DNA from 3 places in the Brevibacillus ginsengisoli genome. Region 2 is predicted to be linked to each of the others. Evidence: riboswitches for the same ligand, from Rfam matches in the RefSeq annotation. Region 2 holds a riboswitch; each other region holds the start of a gene.
What was found. A riboswitch is a leader RNA that binds a small molecule or an ion and turns the genes downstream of it on or off. The one in region 2 is predicted to bind lysine.
Positions count from the first base shown of each region.

Region 1 (4,286 bases), on a different contig from region 2:
TCATCTGAAATGAGAGGAGGGACCAGGATGAAGACGATCAAAGACAAATTAGCGGTTCTGCCGGATAAACCAGGCTGCTACCTGATGAAGAACGCGAATGGTGAAATCATATACGTCGGCAAGGCCAAAGTATTGAAAAATCGCGTTCGCTCCTATTTCACAGGCAGTCATGACGGCAAGACGCAGCTGTTGGTCAGTGAAATTACTGATTTTGAATACATCGTCGTTTCCTCCCCCATTGAAGCTCTGCTTCTGGAGTGTAATTTAATCAAACAATACAATCCGAGATATAACGTCTTGCTGAAGGATGACAAGACGTATCCTTACATTAAAATCACTAACGAAGCTCATCCACGACTAGAGATCACACGCAAAGTGCTGAAGGATAAAGCCAAGTATTTTGGTCCTTATCCGAATGCCGGAGCCGCTCAAGAAGTGAAGAAGCTGTTAGATCGACTCTACCCGTTAAGAAAATGCCAGACGATGCCGAAGCAGGTTTGTTTGTACTACCATCTAAGTCAGTGTCTTGCTCCCTGCGTATATGAAGTGGACGCGGCACAGAACGAGCGAATCGTCGAGGCAATCGCCAAGTTTCTTGACGGCGGGCATGAAGAGATGAAAAAAGAGCTGACCGAGCGCATGCACCAAGCAGCGGAAGAGATGGAATTCGAGCGGGCGAAGGAGCTGCGAGACCAGATTCGCAATATTGAGGCGGTTATGGAGAAGCAGAAGGTGACCTTTACGGATACGGTGGATCGGGATATTTTTGGCTTTGCTGTGGAGAAGGGCTGGATGTGCATTCAGGTCTTCTACATGCGCCAAGGAAAAATGATCCAGCGGGAAACCACGATGTACCCATACTATGGGGATGAGACAGAAGATTTCATGTCGTTTGTTACCCAGTTTTATTACGATAAACAGCAGGCATTGCCAAGAGAAATTCTTTTGCCGGAACGAAGTGAGGCTGAACTGCTGTCAGAGTGGCTGAATGTCAAGGTACTGACTCCTAAGCGAGGGAAAAAGCACGAGCTGGTGAAGATGGCCGACGAGAATGCGCGCATCGCTTTGCAGGAGAAATTCGCTTTAATGTCCAAAGATGAGGCGCGAACTATTCAGGCGGTACACAACCTTGGGCACGTTCTAGGAATAGGGGTAGCCAAGCGGATTGAGGCGTTTGACAACTCCAATATTCAAGGAGCTGAGCCGGTATCCGCGATGGTTGTCTTTACTGACGGTCGCCCGGATAAGAAGGAATACCGCAAGTTCAAAATAAAAACCGTTGAGGGCCCCGACGATTACGGCTCTATGCGGGAGGTCGTGCGCAGGCGCTACACCCGCTTGCTAAAAGAAAATCAACCGCTTCCTGACCTGATTGTCATTGATGGCGGAAAAGGACAAATATCGGCGGCGATGGACGTGCTCGAGAATGAACTTGGACTTTATATACCCGTCTGTGGTTTGGCGAAGGACGAGAAGCATAAAACGGCACAGCTGTTGTTTGGAGACCCACCAGAGCCCGTTGATTTAAAGAGGGACAGTTACGAATTCTACTTGTTACAGCGGATACAAGACGAGGTTCACCGCTTTGCGATTACCTTCCATCGCCAGTCGCGCGGAAAAACAATGCTGAGCTCCCAATTGGATGAGATTCCGGGAATTGGCGAGAAGCGACGCAAGCTCTTGTTCAAACATTTTGGTTCACTCACCAAAATGCGTGAGGCAAGCGTAGAGGATTTCCGGCAAATCGGTATAGGTGACAAGCTGGCGCGAGAGATCATCGAGAAGCTGCGCAAGCTGGACACCTAAAACAGTCATGACCGTTTTAGGTGTCCGCCATGCGGTCATCTCGACTTTAATGAAAAACGTTGAGATGTTTTTTGCAAAAATAGAGGTTGAACATGCCACAAACGCATGCTATAATCCAAAACAATTAAATAAGTAACCTCACTTCCCATAACTGGAGTGAGGTAGAGGCGCGAAAACCAAGAGTACCCCCCGAAGATGCGGGCATTAGCAGGGTGTGGGAAAGGGGAATTCGCCGAAGTGCAACAGGCGGCCCGATGCTTGTTGTGCTGGGTCTGTGTTGAAGAAGCACAGAACTGTCAACGCTGTATCAAATCCTAATACAACGTTGGAGAGCTATCTCACAGAGGATGAAGGACTTCGTGTATTCACGTGTTGTGAATAATGCGGAGTTGTTCGCCGACGTGTCCAAGGGAGGGAGGCACTGGTATGTCCATAAGTAGGGCAACGACAGGTCTAACCTTGTTGTTGCCTTTTTTGTTTAGGTCATCAACCGAAAATATTGCGTGAATAATAAATAAGCTTACGTGGAAGTTATGGTATCAGGATAGGATCAGTGATTATTCGATAGGGGAGAGAAACCAGATGGGATTGATCGTGCAAAAATACGGAGGAACCTCAGTTGGAACGATTGAACGGATTATGCGGGTAGCAGACCGGATTATTGAGACGAAAGAGCAAGGAAATGACGTCGTAGTTGTTGTGTCCGCGATGGGCAAATCCACCGATGTGTTGGTTGACATGGCGAAACAAATCAGTGAACAGCCACCGGCCCGTGAGCTGGACATGCTGCTGACAACGGGTGAACAGGTATCGATCGCGCTGCTCGCGATGGCATTGGAGAGCAAAGGTCATGCGGCGGTTTCGATGACCGGATGGCAGGCGGGGATTATGACAGATTCCGTACACTCCAAAGCCCGTATCCAAGACATTGATAATCAGCGAATTCGAGAGGCGATTAGCCAAGGGCGCATCGTGATCGTGGCCGGGTTTCAAGGAATTACGGAAGCAGGAGAGATAACGACATTAGGTCGAGGTGGATCCGACACGACGGCTGTCGCGCTGGCTGCCAGTCTGGAAGCGAATAAGTGCGAGATTTTTACGGATGTGTCTGGTGTATTTACAGCTGACCCAAGAGTTGTTAAATCAGCTCAAAAGCTGGACAGTATCTCCTATGATGAAATGCTGGAGCTGGCAAATCTCGGTGCAGGCGTGCTTCATCCACGCTCCGTGGAGACAGCGAAAAAATATAAAGTGCGTTTAGTCGTACGTTCTAGCTTTACGAATGAAGAGGGTACTTATGTGGAGGAGGGTTCGTCAATGGAAACAGGAAGAGTGGTAAGCGGTGTTGCGCATGACGAGGACGTTGCCAAGATTACGGTTGTCGGCATGCCGGCCAAAGTAGGAACATTATCCCTTTTATTCAACACATTGGCTTGTGCTCAAGTGAATGTCGATATCATTATTCAAAGCTCGTATGATGCGGCTGAAACCAATATTTCCTTTACAGTCTCAGCGGATGATCTGACGCATGCGCTGGAGGTATTAAATCAGAAATCAGCCGAACTAGGGTTTGATTCGGTTGAATACGAACAGGGATTAACCAAAGTCTCGATTGTAGGCGCGGGCATGGTGACCAATCCAGGTGTGGCAGCGGAGATGTTCAGACAGCTGGCGGAGCAACAGATTTCGATTAAAATGGTCTCCACTTCAGATATCAAAATCTCCTGCGTCATCCCAGCAGAGTTCACTGGGCTTGCGGTGACCACATTGCACACAGCCTTTGGCCTGGATGTGGAAGAAGCTGCTGTGGTACACGGAATGTAAGAGAACACACACAAAGAAGACTGGAAGAAGCTCGTGTTAGATATTGACACTTTCCTCTTCCAAATCGTATGATGAATGAAATAATATGGATTCTCTTATCGAGAGTGGTGGAGGGACTGGCCCGATGAAGCCCGGCAACCCCGCAGTAGCGGAGAGGTGCTAAATCCAGCAGACGCGCGACGCAGAAGAACTGCAATGGACGCGTTTGGAAGATAAGAGCGGGTATCTGTCTATTCAGAAATCAACCCCTCTTCTCTTCGAAGAGGGGTTTTTACCATTTGCGTAAGCCCGCTAGAGAGGTGAGGGACGAATTCTTTTCGTCGGATAGTAAGGGGGAAAGCGTTGTGCAAAAAGCATTCATTGGAGATTTGCAGCTGGAATCGGGGGAAGTCCTTAAGCAAGTGGAGATCGGCTATCAGACGTATGGTACCTATGATCCCAACCGTGATAACGCGATTCTAGTTTGCCACGCTCTAACGGGAGACGTATATGCTGTAGGTGACGGGAGTCGTCCAGGCTGGTGGGAAGGACTTATAGGGCCCGACATGCCGATTGATACAAACGAATACTTCGTCATTTGCAGCAATGTTCTCGGTGGATGCTACGGCTCTACGGGGCCAGCCAGCTTGAATCCTGAGACGAATCGCCCGTATGGT
Region 1 covers NZ_JBNJQR010000001.1:368,509-372,794, forward strand. Annotated here, with positions in the region: gene uvrC (excinuclease ABC subunit UvrC) at 28-1,806, shown strand; lysine riboswitch at 1,961-2,150, shown strand; gene ACQCN2_RS01935 (aspartate kinase) at 2,389-3,630, shown strand; SAM riboswitch class I at 3,723-3,849, shown strand; gene metX (homoserine O-acetyltransferase MetX) at 3,975-4,286, shown strand, end outside.
Region 1: another riboswitch for lysine. It lies ahead of ACQCN2_RS01935 (aspartate kinase); the one in region 2 lies ahead of ACQCN2_RS14820 (amino acid permease).

Region 2 (4,286 bases):
AGGAGAAATCGTTGCGAGATTCCCGGGAGCGAGCAACATTTTCAAAGAATATAAAATTGACTTTTGCTGCGGTGGCAACCGCCCGCTTGCCCATGCTTTTGACCAGCTAAAGCTGAACGGAGAAGAAGTGCTGAACAAGCTTCAGGCAGCTTTTGAAGACGCTCAGAACAAACAGAACGCCAGCCGTAATTGGAAGGAAGCACCTTCAAGCGAGATCATCGAATTTGTGGTGAATACCCATCACGCCTATCTGACGAAGGAATTGCCGTTACTCAGTGAATTCGTGACCAAAATCATGCGGGTTCACGGCCCTGCCCATCCTGAGTTGAGCCAGCTTCATCGATTGTTTCACAGCTTGAAGCTAGAACTTGAGCAGCATTTGGTAAAAGAAGAAGAGATTCTCTTCCCGCTGATTCGTGCCTATGAAGCCATTCCGACAGAAGAAAATCGCAACCAGGCTTTTGCCAAACTTAACGAGCTGGAGAGCGAGCATGAGCTTGCCGGCAATCTTTTAAAAGAGATGCGAGCCATCACGAATGACTACACCTTGCCGGAGGGAGCTTGCCGTACCTACACAATAACGTTTCACAAGCTGGCGGAGCTCGAATCCGATCTGTTTGAACACATTCATCTGGAGAACAATATCTTGTTTCCACGTTTGAATGATTAATTTAGCAGGAAATCTCTTTGGCTGATCATCCCAAAACCCTGTTCTGACGGTAGGCAGTTGCTGAATCGTTGGGAGAGGGTTTTTTTATGTGGAATTATGGAAGGTGGGCTACAATCCGGAAGATAGATTAATCGAGAGAACTTCCATAAAAGGTCATGTGGGTCTTCTCATCCCGATAATAGGCAAGCCGATCCTCAAGCGATCCCGTATGAAATTCAAACTTATGTCCGTCTGGATCGGTGAAGTAGATCGATTGTTTATCTCTCTCATCTCTTGTTCTACCCGAAAGAATGTTGACGCCCAAACACCTAAGCCGAGCTTCCAAGACGGCCAGTTCGCTTTCTTCCACGGTAAACGCCATATGTGTATACGAGTGCTGGATTTCGTTGCGAGGAATGTCCTCTTCCACATTAAGCGCGAGCCAAAGATCGTCAAGAAGGAAGTAGGCGAGCTTTCTGCCTTTTACCAGCAGCTTGGCGCCCAACGCTTCCTGATAAAATTGAATCGAGCGCTTCAGATCGGAAACGGAAAAACAGACATGGTTAATCTTCATGGCTAACTCCTTGAATGTGTATTTGGCAAGCTATTGGCCTTTCTCAATTATGGTCTTAGAACCGAATGCGAATCAAGGAGTGAACCTCTGAAGCGGTTTAGAGTGAATGAATAAACCGAATGGAATAATCGGGTAGTTGAAATTTTAGAAACATTAAACTATAATCATGTATGTTATTCATCAACCAATTAAATAATAAATCCTCATCGGATCGATGGGGTAGAGGTCGCGGCTTTTAAGAGTAGTCTGCAGGAGATTCAGAGAAAATCAATGACTCCAGACAAAAGGAAAAGCTGCCGAAGTCCGCTTGGATTCTCGTGCAAGCGGGTTGGGGCTGTACTCGAAAGGGACAGAACTGTCACGTTTACTTCACAGGTAAACGTGTTGTGCTATCTTCAGCGAAGATCTGGTGTGGGTTTTAGTAGAATTCCGCCCAACTCGTTTTGTGCGGTTTTTTTGTGCCCACCTCTTCGAAGCTAGCAAGAAAAACATAATTTTGATAGAGGTGAAAGAGATGAACAGCAGCACAAACGGACAAACAGATGGATCCAATCAGTCCAATCATCTACAGCGTGGACTACGCGCGAAGCATATGACCATGATTGCGATTGGCGGCTCGATTGGGACAGGACTATTCGTCGCAAGCGGGGCATCGATCCACGATGCGGGACCAGGTGGAGCGCTTGTCGCTTACCTTGCGATCGGTCTAATGGTTTACTTCCTGATGACAAGCCTTGGCGAGATGGCAACCCTGCTTCCTGTATCCGGTTCATTTAGCACGTACGCCACACGATTCTTAGATCCTTCTCTCGGATTTGCGTTGGGATGGAACTATTGGTATAACTGGGCGATCACCATTGCGGTAGAGATTTCCGCTGGTGCACTCGTCATGAAATATTGGTTTCCGACAACCAACTCTCTCATTTGGAGCGGCTTGTTCTTAGCACTTATGTTTGGCTTAAATTATTTATCCGTTCGTGGTTATGGAGAGTCGGAGTACTGGTTCTCGATGATCAAGGTTGTGACGATTATTATTTTCCTGGTCGTTGGGGTTCTGATGATTCTGGGAATTCTCGATGGAAAGCCTGTTGGGTGGGAGAATTTCACAGTAGGTGAAGCGCCATTCAAAGGCGGATTTATGGCCATGCTTGGAATCTTTATGATTGCCGGTTTCTCCTTCCAGGGTACAGAGCTGGTGGGGATTGCCGCAGGGGAAAGTGAAGATCCAAAGCGTAACATTCCAAAGGCGATCAAACAAATCTTTTGGAGAATTTTACTTTTCTACGTATTTGCTATATTTATTATTGGCATGCTGATTCCGTACACCAACGAGAATCTGGTGAGCAGTAGTGTGGAAAATATCGCGATCAGCCCATTTACCATTGTATTTCAAAAAGCGGGACTAGCTTTCGCCGCTTCCGTGATGAATGCCGTGATCTTGACATCCGTATTATCCGCGGGTAACTCAGGGATGTACGCGTCTACCCGTATGCTCTGGGTGTTGGCGAAAGAAGGCAAAGCGCCTAAGTTTCTCGCCAAAATCAATTCACGCGGGATTCCTGTGAACGCGCTCCTTGTGACTACGTTTATCGGGGCATTCGCTTTTCTGGCTTCTCTGTTCGGAGATGGAACCGTGTATATCTGGCTGTTGAACGCCTCCGGTATGTCTGGTTTTATTGCGTGGTTGGGGATTGCCGCGAGCCATTATCGTTTTAGAAAAGCGTACGTGGCACAAGGACGCGATCTCAATGACCTGCCGTACCGAGCAAAATGGTTCCCGTTTGGCCCAATTTTCGCTTTCGTCATCTGCTTGATCGTCACCATTGGCCAGAATTACCAGGCTTTCCTTGGCGGAGAGGTTGACTGGAATGGAATTCTCGTTTCCTACATCGGAATTCCGCTGTTCCTAGCGTTGTGGCTGGGGTACAAATTCAAAAATAAAACCAGGATTGTTCCGCTGAAAGAATGTAATTTTGAGGTAGAGGATTAGAGCTGATTGATTGGGTAAGACTACTTGAAGGAACAAATATGTGTATGATAGCTGTTGGACTTCGGTTCAACAGCTTTTTGTTCACATAATTTTCACACGTTAATAGGTTTCTTGAGAAGAGCTTTAGGGGTAAATATAATGCAAGTAAATATTATTTCTGGAGGGATTGCGATGAGAATAGCTACTTTGTTGAAAACAGTTAGCATCGTATTTGTTCTACTCATCATTATGGTTGTAACCTGTGTAATTTTGCTAAACTCCAGTTATGAAAGGGAACGCGCCGCAACGTTACGACAAGCTGAATTTAAACAACTTGGTATTGATCTTGCTAATGCCTCCGACTATCTAACCAATGAAGCGCGAAGGTATAGTGTGTTTGGGGATAAGAAGCATTTTGACAATTATTGGCGGGAGGTAAAAGAGACAAAGACACGAGACCGAGTAGTACTTAGATTAAAGGAATTACAGGCTCCTCAAGATGAACTCGATCTGATTGCACAGGCGAAACAAAACTCCGATGCGCTAATCGCGATCGAGGATGCGGCAATGAAGGCAGTCGAGCAGAATAATTTGGACAAGGCCCGCCAACTAATGTTTGACGACAATTATGACCAGAAAAAAAGTATTATCATGAAGCCGATAGAAGAGTTTCAGCAGAAGATGAACGATCGTGCGAAGACTGAAGCTGACCAAGCAAAACAGCAAACTGTCACATACCTGATGCTACTCGGTATCTTAGTTGGAATCACCGCAATTATACTTTTGACTATAATTTATGTATTTTTCAGAAAATTCAAACCGTTAACGCTTGTTTCGAACAAAATGCTTGAACTCTCAAGGAATGAAGGGGATTTAACAGCACGCTTACAGGTCGAGACTAAAGATGAAATCGGTCAATTGGCACAAGGATTCAATACATTTCTAGGAAATCTGCAAGCCATGATCCAAAAAATGAATGCAGCCATTCTACAGATTGCCTCTACAGCTGAACAGTTAAGCGCAGGCGCTGAGCAAACAAGCAAAGCAACGGAAGAAGTCTCGACTACTATACAAGAGATTGCGATCGGTTCAGA
Region 2 covers NZ_JBNJQR010000007.1:5,748-10,033, reverse strand. Annotated here, with positions in the region: gene ric (iron-sulfur cluster repair di-iron protein) at 1-670, shown strand, start outside; gene fosB (metallothiol transferase FosB) at 798-1,223, opposite strand; lysine riboswitch at 1,436-1,623, shown strand; gene ACQCN2_RS14820 (amino acid permease) at 1,738-3,213, shown strand; gene ACQCN2_RS14815 (methyl-accepting chemotaxis protein) at 3,352-4,286, shown strand, end outside.

Region 3 (4,286 bases), on a different contig from region 2:
GGGTCACATCCGCATGTTGGTACGCGAAGAATTTTCCTGTACGGCCAACTCCCGTTTGGATCTCATCAATGCATAGAAGCATGCCCTCACGCTCCGTAATCGCAGCCACCTGCTGAAGATATTCTATACGCAACGGAATGACACCGCCTGAGCCTAGCACCGGCTCCATTAAAACAGCCGCTGGCTTCACACGAGCGCAAAGGTCTTCCAGCTCAGCGATGTTATCCACCTCAAGCTCATACACCGGAAAATCTGGTTGTGGAAAATCCTGATAGACATGCGGTTGTCGAGTTAGACGAAGCGCTCCTAGTGTCCGACCATGGAAGCTGTTTTTCAATACGACGATTCCCTCGCGACCATTTCCCCGCTTGAGCGTCCACTTATGAATGAGTTTAATCGCCGCTTCTGTTGCTTCTGCTCCCGAATTCCCGAAGAAGACCTTACCTGGAATCGAATTCTCTACCAGACGCTTAGCCAATTGAATAGCGGGCGGATTGAGAAAATAATTCGAGATGTGCAGAAACTTCTCACCCTGCTCACGCAATGCTTGCATGACATGAGGATGTGAATGGCCGAGAATATTCACTGCAAGCCCCGTAAACAGATCAAGGTATTGTTTTCCTTCCGTGTCAAACAGGTAGTTGCCTTCCCCTTTGGCTATGGCAATAGGTAATCGTTTGTAAGTTGACATGATATAGTTTTCATCTAATGAACGCCAATCTTCCAAGGGTCTCTCCTCCTTCGCTTTGGACCTAGCGTGAGTATTACAGTTGGCGAAGCTCTTGTTTAATCTCGGTTTTGGATTTGGTTTTTTCGTCAATTTTTTTGATCACGCGTGCTGGTGTACCTGCCACTACTACATACGGAGGCACATCGTCAATCACCACAGCACCTGCAGCGACTACAGAGCCTTGACCTACTCGGCAGCCCTCCAGAATAACGGCATTGGCGCCTACAACAACATCATCTTCAATGATGACAGGGGTTGCGGAAGGTGGTTCAATTACGCCAGCTACAACGGCACCCGCTCCGATGTGACAGTTTTTGCCGATGGTTCCGCGTCCGCCTACGACTGCGTTCATGTCGATCATGGTCCCTTCGCCAATCACAGCGCCAATGTTGATCATAGCCCCCATCATGATGACGGCGTTATTGCCGATTGTCACCTGATCACGGATAATTGCGCCTGGCTCGATACGAGCTTGAATATGTTTGGTATCAAGCATAGGAATTGCCGAATTGCGGCGGTCGCTCTCCACTACGTAATCTTCAATTTGGTCTTTGTGTTGTTCTAATACTGGTGCAATCTCGCTCCACTCACCAAACAATACGCCTACATTGCCTGTGATGAACGTTTTGGTGTTAGCTCCAAAGTCAATGCCTTCCAATTGTCCTTTGATATGTACTTGTACTGGGGTTTTCTTGACGCTTTTCTGGATAAAAGCGATGATTTCGTTGGCATTCATCATGTTCATTACTTTCTACCTCCACATTGGTTTAACCATCAACTGATTCTTTCTTTGTACCGCAGGTAATCTAGCATTGACATCAACCAAAAAATGCAATGAGCAGCATATCTACTCATTGCATTTGATTCCCCTGCAAATGATAAATAGCGCTCCACGAAAGTAGCCTTTCATGACAAGATGGCCGTTATTCACGGACACCCCAGCCGATGTTGCGGGGGGCAACGTCGACTTCGGCACTTTGACCTTTCATTCTCATCCGGAGCCCCTTCTCCCGTAGACCAAGAATTACTGATTCGCAGCGCACCTCTATTTACACCTGATTCAATTGTATTTACTCTAACAGAATCAAGTGAAACAGACAACTAGAAATGCAAAAGAAAGTATTAAAGATCCAGTTGGGTAAGAATTCGCGGACCCGATTTGGTGATCGCAATGGTGTGCTCGTACTGTGCGGATAAACTACCATCTGCGGTACGCGCTGTCCACCCGTCATCATCGACGGTGGCATGGTACGTCCCGGTATTGATCATCGGTTCAATCGTAATCACCATGCCTTCTTTGAGACGAACGCCTCGTCCGGGAGGTCCGAAATGGGGAACAACCGGATCTTCATGCATCTCCTTGCCGATTCCGTGTCCACAGAAATCACGAACAAGCGAATACCCTTGAGACTCCCCGTATTCCTGTATCGCGTGAGAAATGTCTCCCAAACGGTTGCCGATCACCGCTTTTTCGATCCCGACAAAAAGGGCCTGCTTGGTCACATCCAACAGACGCTGTGCCTCGGTGGACACTTTGCCTACCGCATATGACCAAGCGGAGTCTGCCAACCAATCATTTAACCTGACAACCATATCAATGGTCACAATATCTCCTTCGCGCAACTCCTTTTTGGAAGGAAATCCGTGACAGATCACATCATTGACCGACGCGCAGGTTGCGTACTCGTATCCTTGGTATCCTTTTTGTTCGGGTGTTGCGTTATGTTTAGCCAGAAATTTTTCCACAAACTGATCGATTTCCCAAGTCGTAATTCCCGGCTTGATTAATTTCGCAATCTCTTGATGACAAGCTGCCAGAATCTGGCCCGCCGCGTGCATCTTATTAATCTCTTCCTCTGATTTAAGATAAATCAAAGAAGCCACCTCCTATACATCTATATATTATACCTCTGAAGTGGCTATTGGTGATTAACTTGTTTTTTGTTTAGAAATCCATTCCAGGCAATAGTCAAAATTCTGCCGGGATCTGCTCTCCTCCATCTGTGCAAATGGACAGCCGTTCTGTTGAATCCGCCTAGGTAGCATCTCTAGCGTGAAGTCATGAGGACGAAGTTTTTCGTTCACTTCCTGCCAGATTAATGGTGTGGCGATCAATGCGTCCTCGTTGCCTCGAGCCGAGTAGGGAGCAATAATCGTCTTTCCTTCCGCATGTTGAACATAATCCAGATACAGTCGGTTGGCGCGATTCTTTTTTAATCGTTCCGTTGTGAAAAGGGAGGGTTCGCGCGCAGTCAAATAATCGGCAACGAATTTGGTGAAGCTTCTGGTTTCTTCAAATGTATATTGTTCTTTAGGAAGCGGAATGTACACTTGCAAGCCTTTGTTTCCTGATGTTTTGACGAACGAGACAAGCTTCAACTGATCAAAAATCTCTTTCATCATCAAGGCCGCATGTACAGCCAGAGCAAATTCTTTCTGTGACGGAGGGTCAAGATCAAATACGATTTCTTGCGGTTTAGTGGAATGGATGGTGACAAATGGAACGTGCAATTCGATGGAGGCTTGGTTCCCCAACCAAATTAAAGTGGCTAAATCATTGCAGAGAATATACCGAATATCTTCCACAAGATAGGTTTGGACAAAATCGGGAGCATATGACGGACAGTGTTTTTGATAAAACTTCTCTTTGGTTACCCCGTCAGGAAAGCGAATGACTGTTAATACCCGATCCATTACATGAGGAAGCATATATGGAGCCACCTGAATTAAATATTCGAGATACTGGACTTTGCTGATAGGCTTCTGCGGCCATAACAGCTTGTCCGGATTGGAAATACCAACGGGCGTTCCATCCACCATCAGCTCAACACGTTCCATCGTTGCTGATGTCATTTGTTCCCTTCCTTTCGTTCACGCTTACCAATCACGTGATAATTCGGATCCATTAACTGGGTGGCAGTCACCAGCTTGCCTTCATTTTTTAAAAAGGAACTATTCTCCTTTAAAACTGAGGCTGTCTTCTTCCCTTGGATTCCAACGTGTCCAATCGCGATGCAATTTGAATTGGTCTTTAAATAGTCGTGCAGGGAATACACCTTTTTGGCGATATGCCGTTTGCTATATTGATTATCGAGAAAGAGATTGTTCTGAATATAAGGCACACCCATTTCGCGGGCTACCTTTTCCACTACACTAAAGTAGGTCGTATGGCTGTCCAAATACACTTTTCCACGGTCTCTGCACACCTCCATGACTGCGCGCATGACTCGTACATCGGCTGTCGCTTTGGAGCCCATGTGGTTGCTGATCCCCACTGCGTAAGGAACATTTTCAAAAGCGGCATTTACTCTTTTTTTAATCTCTTCATTTGAGAGGTCGGTAGTAATAGCGCCGGGTCCCAACCAGGAAGCCTTTCCCCGCAACGGCTCCATCGGCATATGAACAAAAACCTCATGTCCCAAGCGATGAGCCCACTCGGCATCCCGCTTGGTGGTCGACAAAAATGGCATAACGGCAACGGTTAAGGGAAAAGGGAGCTTCAACATTTCTTCTGTCCCTAGCATGTTGTTTCCAAAATCATCAATGACGATGGCGA
Region 3 covers NZ_JBNJQR010000003.1:223,354-227,639, reverse strand. Annotated here, with positions in the region: gene ACQCN2_RS08245 (aspartate aminotransferase family protein) at 1-691, opposite strand, end outside; gene dapD (2,3,4,5-tetrahydropyridine-2,6-dicarboxylate N-acetyltransferase) at 765-1,475, opposite strand; lysine riboswitch at 1,606-1,786, opposite strand; gene map (type I methionyl aminopeptidase) at 1,853-2,605, opposite strand; gene ligD (non-homologous end-joining DNA ligase) at 2,660-3,583, opposite strand; gene ACQCN2_RS08225 (divergent polysaccharide deacetylase family protein) at 3,580-4,286, opposite strand, start outside.
Region 3: another riboswitch for lysine. It lies ahead of dapD (2,3,4,5-tetrahydropyridine-2,6-dicarboxylate N-acetyltransferase); the one in region 2 lies ahead of ACQCN2_RS14820 (amino acid permease).